Regions from separate parts of the Rhizobium grahamii genome, predicted to be linked through region 2. Evidence: riboswitches for the same ligand, from Rfam matches in the RefSeq annotation. Region 2 holds a riboswitch; each other region holds the start of a gene.
What was found. A riboswitch is a leader RNA that binds a small molecule or an ion and turns the genes downstream of it on or off. The one in region 2 is predicted to bind cobalamin.
Positions count from the first base shown of each region.

Region 1: linked by a shared signal. The riboswitch ahead of cobU (bifunctional adenosylcobinamide kinase/adenosylcobinamide-phosphate guanylyltransferase) and the one ahead of FZ934_RS22645 (ABC transporter substrate-binding protein) in region 2 are both predicted to bind cobalamin.
Region 3: linked by a shared signal. The riboswitch ahead of bluB (5,6-dimethylbenzimidazole synthase) and the one ahead of FZ934_RS22645 (ABC transporter substrate-binding protein) in region 2 are both predicted to bind cobalamin.

Region 1 is NZ_CP043498.1:1,638,234-1,641,508, reverse strand. It holds gene FZ934_RS08160 (chloride channel protein) at 1-935, opposite strand, end outside; cobalamin riboswitch at 1,167-1,563, shown strand; gene cobU (bifunctional adenosylcobinamide kinase/adenosylcobinamide-phosphate guanylyltransferase) at 1,694-2,218, shown strand; gene cobW (cobalamin biosynthesis protein CobW) at 2,223-3,272, shown strand.
Region 2 is NZ_CP043499.1:811,534-814,808, forward strand. It holds gene FZ934_RS22640 (LysR substrate-binding domain-containing protein) at 83-958, shown strand; cobalamin riboswitch at 1,028-1,253, shown strand; gene FZ934_RS22645 (ABC transporter substrate-binding protein) at 1,431-2,447, shown strand; gene FZ934_RS22650 (FecCD family ABC transporter permease) at 2,444-3,275, shown strand, end outside.
Region 3 is NZ_CP043498.1:1,359,200-1,362,474, reverse strand. It holds partial or broken gene FZ934_RS06790 (TolB family protein) at 95-927, shown strand; cobalamin riboswitch at 953-1,133, shown strand; gene bluB (5,6-dimethylbenzimidazole synthase) at 1,175-1,918, shown strand; gene FZ934_RS06780 (DUF2865 domain-containing protein) at 1,875-2,957, opposite strand; gene FZ934_RS06775 (NADP-dependent malic enzyme) at 3,079-3,275, opposite strand, start outside.

The DNA of each region.
Region 1 (3,275 bases), on a different replicon from region 2:
AGTGCGCCATGGCCAGCCGACAGGACCTGCGGTGTAATCAGCGCGAAAATGCCGACGACGATGCCGCCCAGTGCCGGCCGGAGCGGCGGCGCGATCGAGCTCTTGCGCGCCAGTTCCTCGACGAAGGCGACGCCCTGCATGATCAGAATACCGATACCGGCGCAGAAGGCGCCGAGGAGAATGGCCGGGACGTAGTCGGCGGGCATGACGGTTCCGAAGTCGCCGACGTCGATCAGGAAGTCACCGTCGGCGAGCAGCCTTGCCACAACGGTCGAGACAAGCGCGGAGACGACCACCGGCGTCAGGGAGACGATCGTGTAGGAGCCGATGATGAGCTCGAACGCATAGAAGGCGCCCGTCAGCGGGGCGTTGAATGCGGCGGCGATCGCGCCGGCCGCGCCACATCCGACCAGCACGCGAAGGTCCGAGCGGCGCAGTTGCAGCTTGAACCCGAGCTTCGACGCCAGGCCGGCCGCAAGCTGGGTGTAGCCGGCCTCCAGTCCCACCGATGCGCCAAAGCCGTTGGAGATCAGGTTCTGGACGGCGACGAGGATGCTATCGGTCAGCGATAGCCGCCCGCCATGCAGTGCGTTTGCTTCGATCGGGTCGACCATCGGCTTCTTGCGCGTCTTCGCGAGGATGAAGAGCAGCAGGCCCAGAAGCGCACCGCCGCAGACCGGCGCTGTCAGCAGCAAAAGCTTGTTGTCGATCTGCGACGAACTCAGTCTTTCCACGTCGCTGATGCCGAAAATCAGGCTGTGCATCTCGCGCGAGATGAGGCTCATGGCTGTTACCGCCAGGCCGGAAATGACGCCGACGATCGCGCCGGCAATGACCATTCCCATCTCGCTGCGGCGCAAAAGAGCGCGCATGCGCCCGATGTCGAAAAGGGTGTGGAGCAGGCCAAAACGGCGGAAATCGATTTTCAGAAGCATATCAGGAGAACTAGGCGGACGTGGGGCCGATCAAGAGCGATGGGAGGGGGAAGTCAACGGCGCGATCCGCTTGCAACGCAATTGCGGCAAAAGACCGGCATTTGCAACAATAATTTATGACGTAAGTGGCTGATAAAAGACGATAAATTTGGTAGAGATGGTCGTGTTGAGGGCGGATGCGGCAGCGTGTGCGCCTGCTTGCAATTGACTTCACCAAGACCCTTGCCTAACGATGAATTCATAACGGATGGTTCCGGACCGGTTGAATCGGTGCGGATGAAAAGGGAATGTGAAGCGGTGGACCCAATCCGGGCACCGTCATCATAGCCGACCCCGCGACTGTAGAGCGGTCAGGGTTTTCCGTCCGGCGTTGTTTTCGGGTGGCTGACAGACTGCAATGGTGCAGGCGGGCGGCGCGGAAGTGGCGACGGAAAAGTCACTGGCAGTGCATCATGATCAACCAGGGCAGGACGCCTCTGACGTCTACGAATCGTCCGCCTTTTCATGAAATGCAGCCGGGAAGGCGAGGAAAATCCGCTGGCACGATCTGGGGCGACCGGTTTCCGGTCCGCCCCGATCGCGGCCAAGACCCGCGAGCCAGGAGACCTGCCAATCGTGCCGGGCGAGAAGCCCATTCCTGGGCTTGTGCCCGCTGCCAGCACGGAGGTTGTCATGGCTGAACAGAAGAGTTTTCGGCTGCGTCCTGCAGCCATTCCGGTTCCTTGCGGCAGCGTTCCGCAGATCGGATATCACCTGTCATGAGCCAGATATTATCCGGCGCGACCCTCGTTTTGGGTGGCGCGCGGTCAGGAAAATCGCGTTTTGCGGAGCAGCTCGTCGTTTCGAGCGAGCTTGAGCGCCACTATGTGGCGACTGGTCGCGCCTGGGACGAGGAGATGCGCGCGCGGATCGACAAGCACAAGGCCGATCGTGGCGATCTCTGGCATACCCACGAGGAACCACTCGATCTGGTCGGCTGCCTGCGGGCGATCGATGGCGAGGGGCGGGCGATCCTTGTCGATTGCCTGACGCTTTGGGTCACCAATCTGATGATGGAGGAGCGTGACATGGAGGCCGAGTTTGCTTCGCTTGCCGCGTATCTGCCGACGGCGCGTGCGCGTCTCGTCATCGTTTCCAACGAGGTCGGTCTCGGTATCGTTCCTGAGAACCGCATGGCGCGGGATTTCCGGGATCACGCCGGTCGCTTGCATCAAATGATCGCGGCAGAGGCCGCGGACGTGTATTTTATCGCGGCAGGTCTGCCGCTGAAGATGAAGGGTTGAATTCATGAACCAGCAGAAAATCCCGGCGACCGTGATCACCGGCTTCCTCGGCGCCGGCAAGACGACGATGATCCGCAATCTGCTTTCCAACACCAACGGCAAGAAGATCGCGCTTATTATCAACGAGTTCGGCGATCTCGGCGTCGATGGCGACGTGCTGAAGGGCTGCGGCGCGGAGAATTGCACCGAGGATGATATCATCGAGCTGACCAACGGCTGCATCTGCTGCACGGTTGCCGACGATTTCATTCCGACGATGACCAAGCTCCTGGAGCGCGAGCAGCGCCCCGATCATATCGTCATCGAAACCTCAGGCCTCGCGCTGCCGCAGCCGCTCGTTGCCGCCTTCAACTGGCCTGATATCCGTACGCAGGTCACCGTCGATGGCGTCATCACCGTTGTCGATAGCGCGGCTGTCGCCGCCGGGCGCTTTGCTGACGATCACGATGCCGTCGAGGCTCGCCGCGTGGAAGACGAGTCGCTCGACCACGAGAGCCCGATCGAGGAGCTTTTCGAGGATCAGCTGACCTGCGCCGATCTGATCGTGCTCAACAAGACCGATCTTCTCGATACCGCCGGCCTTGGCCGCGTGCGCGATGAGGTTGCATCGCGTATCGCGCGTAAGCCCGTGATGATCGAGGCGCGTAATGGCGAGGTTCCGGCAAGCGTGCTGCTCGGGCTCGGCGTCGGAACCGAAGACGATGTGATCAACCGCAAGTCTCATCATGAACTCGAGCATGAGGATGGTGTTCCCCACGATCACGACGAGTTCGACAGCTTCGTGGTGGAACTCGGCGCTATTGTCGATCCGGCAGCCTTCGTGGATGCCCTGAAGGGCATCATAGGCGAACATGACGTGTTGCGGCTGAAGGGCTTCGTCGATGTCCCCGGCAAGCCGATGCGTCTGCAGTTGCAGGCAGTCGGCAGCCGTATCGACCACTATTTCGATCGCGCCTGGGCGCCCGGCGAAGCGCGCGGTACCCGTCTTGTCGTCATCGGCCTGCACGAGATGGACGAGGCAGCGGTGCGCAAGGCGATCGAAGCGCTGGCATAAGGC
Region 2 (3,275 bases):
TGTTCTCGATGCGGATAAAAAACACTGGAATTGCAATGGCGGAAACCGATATGATCGAACAACCAATGTTCCTAAAAGTCACATGGCGAGAAATATACCTTCTCTCAACGCGCTCCGCGCCTTCGAAGCTGCAGGCCGTCACGGTCGAATGACCCTCGCCGCGGACGAGTTGAACGTCACCCATAGCGCGGTGAGCCGGCAGGTTCAGCATCTCGAGGAGGTGCTGGGCGTTCCTCTCTTTGAGGGACCAAAGAACAGGCTCCGGTTGACCGAGGCCGGAGCAGTGCTTCTCGCAGGCCTTAGTGGCGCGTTCGACCAGATCGACGCGTCGGTTCGTGCAGTCGCCGATACCGAGGCTGGGTCGATCGACGTGTCGTGTCCGGGAACCTTCACGATGCGCTGGCTGATCCCCCGGCTATATCGCTTTCAGGCCGAGTACCCTCAGATAGACGTGCGTCTGACGGCATCATCGCGTCCCGTGGATTTCGGCCGGGATGGTTTCGATGTCGCAATCCGGGTTGGCGATCCGCCATGGCCGACAGGCGCGGAGGTCATCCCGTTATTTCCCGAGCAGACGGGCCCAGTCATGGCGCCGACCGTTGCAACGTTCGAGGGAGCCGCACTCCTTCATACGCGAACACGGCCCCGTGCATGGGAAAATTGGCTCGCGCGGTCGCGAGCGGCACCGTGGATCGGGCCCAAAGTCGACTATGAGCACTTCTACTTCATGCTCGAAGCTGCAAGGGCGGGATTGGGTGTCTGCGTGGCGCCATGGCCCTACGTCGTCGATGACATCAAGGCCGGGCGGCTGAAAGCACCACAGGGCTTCATCGACAGCGGCCATCAGTACGTGGCCCTGAGGCGTGCTCGGCGCAACCGAAAGGCCAGTCTGTTTTGTGATTGGCTGGCAAACGAAGCGTCACAGTTTTCCAGTTCAGAACCGGCTCCCTCAGCGTGACACAATCACGACAACCACCCGACCTCACCGGAAATCGCGGTAGCAAGGCTTGACGGTCGCGGTCGCTGCGTCATAAGTGGCCACGACGGTTCCCCGAGAATGACTTCAACGGGAATAATAGGGAACACGGTGCGGAAGACCCCAAAGGGACCAAGACCGTGGCTGCCCCCGCAACTGTAAGCGGCTTGCCGATCATCCTCGGGCCGGAGGGCCATGCCACTGCGACTATCGCGGGAAGGCAGATGACCGACACATATCCGTGAGCCAGGAGACCTGCCGTCAATCACGATCCAATCAGCCGGGCGGGGATGCCCGACAAGGAGCAGACATGATTGACCAATTTTCCGACCACCTGCGACACGCCATCCGTCTCGATTGGACGATCCGCCGCTAGCACTTTTTCTTTCGTCGCCGCCGCAATGTCTTGCGCGTCGACACCGCTAGCTCCTTCTTTCCAATCAGAGAATTTCCTATGCGATATCTTTTGCAGACTCTTTCCCTTGCGCTCGCGCTCGTCGGTACTTCCGCGCCGGTGTTTGCCGCCACCCAATACCCCCTCACCGTCAACAATTGCGGCCAGACGCTGACCTTCGCCAAGCCGCCGACAAAGATCGTATCAATCGGCCAGGGCATGACCGAGGTCCTTTTCTCGCTAGGGCTCGCCGACAAGATTTCAGGAACGGCCGTATGGGTCGGCCCGGTTCTACCGCAATATGCCGATGCCAACAGCAAGATCAGACGCTTGGCCGAAAACGATCCGAGCTTCGAATCCGTGGTTGCCGCTGAACCGGATTTGGTCGCTGCCGAATTCGAGTGGCACGTCGGGCCCCAGGGTTCAGTCGGTAAACGCGAACAGTTCACCGACCTCGGCATCAACACCTACATCGCGCCGGCCGATTGCGTGGCGAAGATTAACGCGGACGGCGGCGATGGCGTGCGCAAGGAATTGTTCACGATGGACCTGATCTATCAGGAGATATCAGAACTTTCCGAGATTTTTGACATCAAGGATCGTGGCGATGCCCTGATTGCCGATCTGAAGAAGCGGGAGGCCGATGCGGTCGCTTCTCTGGGGCTCGTGCCAGGCAAGAACCTCCCTGTCCTCTTCTGGTTCTCCAGCAAGGAGGTCAAGGGCGATGCCTTCATCGCCGGCAAGAACAGCGCTCCGGCCTACATCCTGAAGACGCTTGGCGCCCGCAACGTCGTTGCGACCGAGGAGGAATGGCCGCTAGTGGGGTGGGAGACGATCTCCGAGGCCAACCCCGCAGTCATCGTCATCGCCACGATGGACCGCCGGCGCTATGCTGCGGATGACCCTGCGGTGAAGATCGACTTCCTTGAAAGCGATGCGGTGACCAGGGAACTCGACGCGGTCAAGAACAAGCGCTTCGTGATGATGGACGCGCAGTCGATGAACCCGACGATCCGGACCATCGACGGCATCGAGATCCTGGCGAACGGCATCAAGTCTTTCGGCCTGTCGCAGTGAGCGATATCGGTTCAACGCATAGCAGATGGTGGGCGTATGGCGCGCTCACCGTCGCAGCCATCCTGGCGCTCGGCTTCGTGGTCAGCCTTGCCGCGTCCATCGGTGAGATCGCGATACCAGTCGATACGACGGCAAAGGTCGTGTCGAACCGGCTCTTTGGAACCGCCTTCGAGCTGAGCCGCATCCATCAGGGCATCGTCTGGGATTACAGGCTCAGCCGCGCGTTGGTGGCGGCAAGCACCGGCGCCTCGCTGGCGCTCAGCGGCGTGATCCTGCAGGCGCTCTTGCGCAATCCGCTTGCCGAACCCTACGTCCTCGGCATCTCTGCAGGGGCGTCCACCGGCGCGGTTTCGGTCATGATCCTTGGCCTGGGCTATGGCGTGCTGGGGCTATCAGGCGGAGCCTTCGTCGGCGCCGTCATTGCCTTCCTGCTGGTGGGTGTGCTGGCGACCGGAGCGGGAGGCACCAGCGAGCGGATTATCCTTTGCGGCGTGGCGGGCTCGCAACTCTTCAACGCGCTGACGTCCTACATAGTAACTACCTCGGCCAATGCCGAACAAGCCCGCGGCGTACTGTTCTGGCTGCTTGGGTCGCTGAGCGGTGTACGCTGGCCAGATGTCTATCTCTCGGTGCCAATCACCGTCATCGGCTTCGTCCTCTGCCTCGCTCACGTTCGCGCACTCGACGCCTTCGCTTTCGGCAGCGACGCGGCGGCGGCCCTCGGGATTGCCGTGCGCAGGGTGCAGTTCACCCTCCTTGGCGTCACGGCAGCGATGACCGCCGGCGTCGTCAGCATGGTCGGCTCGATCGGTTTCGTCGGCCTCGTCA
Region 3 (3,275 bases), on a different replicon from region 2:
AATGGCGTAGGGGGAGGGCGTCGCATTGCCGTCCTTGCGCAGGGCTGCCGCCTATCGTAGTTGATGATCACCACCCGGCAGCGAGGAGGACGAAGTGCGGAGTTCGGTTGAGATTTACAATGTACGAACGGGCGAAACACGGATCGTTTGGCAGACGGAAGAACTTGTCGAGGCGCCGAATTTCGCGCCCGACGGACGCTATCTCCTGCTGAACGGCAACGGGCGCCTCTACCAGCTGTTGCTCGACGGATCCGGCCGTGTTGAGGAGGTCGATACAGGCTTTGCCGTCACGTGCAACAACGACCATGGTATTTCTCCCGACGGATCGCAGATCGTCATCTCCGACAAGACCCAGTTCGGCAAGTCGACGATCTATGTCCTGCCTATCGAGGGTGGGACACCGCAATTGGTGACACCGAAGCAACCTTCCTATTGGCACGGGTGGTCGCCCGACGGGAAAGAGCTTGCCTACTGCGGCATCCGCGACGACCTTTTCGATATCTATACGATTCCGGTCAACGGCGGTGAGGAGCGACGGTTGACGCACGGCGAAGGCCGCAACGACGGGCCGGACTATTCTCACGACGGTCGATGGATCTACTTCAATTCAAGCCGCACCGGGCTGATGCAGATCTGGCGTATTCATCCTAACGGCAGCGGCCTAGAGCAGGTCACGCACGACAATTACGGCAACTGGTTTGCGCATCCGGCGCCTACGAACGACAAGGTGCTGATCCTTTCCTACGACCCCGATGTCTTCGATCATCCCGCGATCTAAACGTTCGCTTGCGGATGATGGACATGGACGGCGGCAACCTCACCACCCTGTTCGAGCTTTTTGGAGGGCAGGGCACCATCAATGTTCCGAACTGGTCACCTGATGGTGACGAGTTTGCCTTTGTGCGTTACTTCCCGGTACCGGACTGACCGCTTGCGCCAACCGGCCGTTCCCGGCATAGAGGCGGTGTCAGGTGCCCGCGACAAGGCGGGAGAATCGGGAATCCGGTGAAAAACCGGAACGTGCCCAACGCTGTAAGGCTGACGTTTGCCGCATGATACCACTGGTCCAACCGGGAAGGCGCGGCAGACGGACGACGCCAAGTCAGAAGACCGGCCCGACAATCATTGACTGCCCCGCGTGGACGGCGGGCGGTGGTATTGTTGGGGATTAACGATGCGACCAAACACGTTGGAGCCGCTCGCAAGAGCAGGCGCTTTTGCGCCGGATGAACAAGAAAGCGTCTACAAGGCGATCAAGACCAGGCGGGATGTCCGGTCGGAATTTCTGCCCGATGCCGTGCCGGACGAGGTTATACGCCGTCTGTTGGACGCCGCCCATCACGCGCCGTCTGTCGGCTTCATGCAACCGTGGAACTTCGTTGTCGTCAAGGACGACGCCGTGAAAACCGCAGTCTGGGAAGCCTTCAATCGGGCAAATCTTGAAGCTGCGGAAATGTTCAGCGGCGAGCAGCAGGCGACTTATCGTTCGCTCAAGCTGGAGGGTATCAGAACCGCGCCCCTTGGGCTCTGCGTTACCTGCAACCCGGACCGCTGCGGCGACGTCGTGCTCGGGCGCACTCATAACGCCCGCATGGACTCCTATTCGACCGTCTGCGCGATCCAGAACCTCTGGCTTGCCGCTCGCGCTGAAGGGATCGGCGTCGGCTGGGTAAGCATTTTTCGGGAAGACGAACTGAAGCATATTCTGGGCGTGCCGGAGCGGATCGAGATCGTCGCCTGGCTGTGTATCGGTTACGTCGACCGGTTTTATAGCGAGCCCGAACTTGCCGTAAAGGGATGGCGCCAGCGATTGCCGCTGGAGGAGCTGGTGTTCTCCGATCACTGGGGCGAGAGGGATCCGGAATTCGCGTCGTCTATTGCTGCTGCGGCTGAGGTCCCTCCACGGCCGGGTTCTTGAGGTCGATGGTTCCCTGATCGCCCGCCAGGAATTTCGGGCCGACCTGCCGGACCTTGTTGCTCTGCGGATCGTAGGGCCGGTCCGGCACCTGCGGCTGTGGTGCTGCTGCCGGGGAAGCGGGCGTGCTGGTAGCCGGCTTGGTCTCGATCGTCGTGATCGATCCTTTCTGCGGAGGCTCTGCGGTCGCCGACTGGCTCTTGCGCATGCGCTCGTAATAGCCGTTGAGATCACATGTGCACGACGTCTTCTCGCCGGGCTTGCGGTTCTTGTAGGCAAAGGCGTTCGGCATGGCACTATAGGAGGCGCCGGTTCGCGCGGATATCATGTTCGACGTCTCGGTGTTCGAGACGTCGTGATAGAAGAGTTCGGTTTCGATCCCCGGGCACATTTTCGAACATGTCTCGGCATCGCGCGCGAAATCGAATGAGGTGGCGTTTGGAGTGATCGGGAAGAAACCGCCGTCACAGGTACGGACGCAGACGGTGTTCACGTGGGACTGGCCCTGCGTGCCTGATGGGTAGGGGCGCTGCATCTGGTTGAAACTGGGTGGAATGAAGGTGTCGTTTCGGCCAGCCTGGTCCTCGACCCCAGGCGGCTGATCGTCGTTGCGGCCCCAATCGGAAAAATCGGCGTTGTTGCAGCCATTCTCCTCCAGCGCGGATAGCAATTCGTTGCGGGTGCGCGTATCGTCGCTTCGTGCGCGCGCACCGTCTCGCTGGTCCTGCAGATAGCGGATATTGTCCACCATCCGCGCCTCGGCCTGCTCGAGTTCGCCGCAATAGTCGGCGTTCTCCCCACCGACCACAACCATGCTGCCGGCGCTGCAGCCATTTCGGCGCAGGTCCGTGCGCAGCTTGCGAAGTTCCAGATTCTGTTCGGCGAGCGCGCTGGCGTATTTGCGAACTTCGGGCGTGTTGCCGATCACCTCGGGCAAATCGGCAAGACGCGCCCGCAAGTCACCGCAGATTGGTGCGACTTGCGCATAGGCGGGGGTGGAAAGAGCAATCAGAAGCGCAAAAGACAGGTTCCGGCGTTTCAAGGCATCGTCCCGCGGATAAACGACAAACGTGAGAGGCGGCATCACCGCCTCTCCTTCCTAGCCTGTTTATCTTAACAAGCTGCCGCCTGAACCCTAACGCATTTTCCCGATTTGTGCCAACTCACGCCGGCTGGGAAGCCTCGACGACCGCGAGCGCCGCCATATTCACGACGCCGCGCGAGGTAACCGACGGCGCCAGAATGTGCGCGGGCATGGCCGCTCCGAGAAGGATTGGGCCGACGTGCAGGCCGTCGATCATCGACTTGACGACGCCAAGCGTGATGTTGGCCGCATCGAGGTTCGGGAAGACGAGCAGGT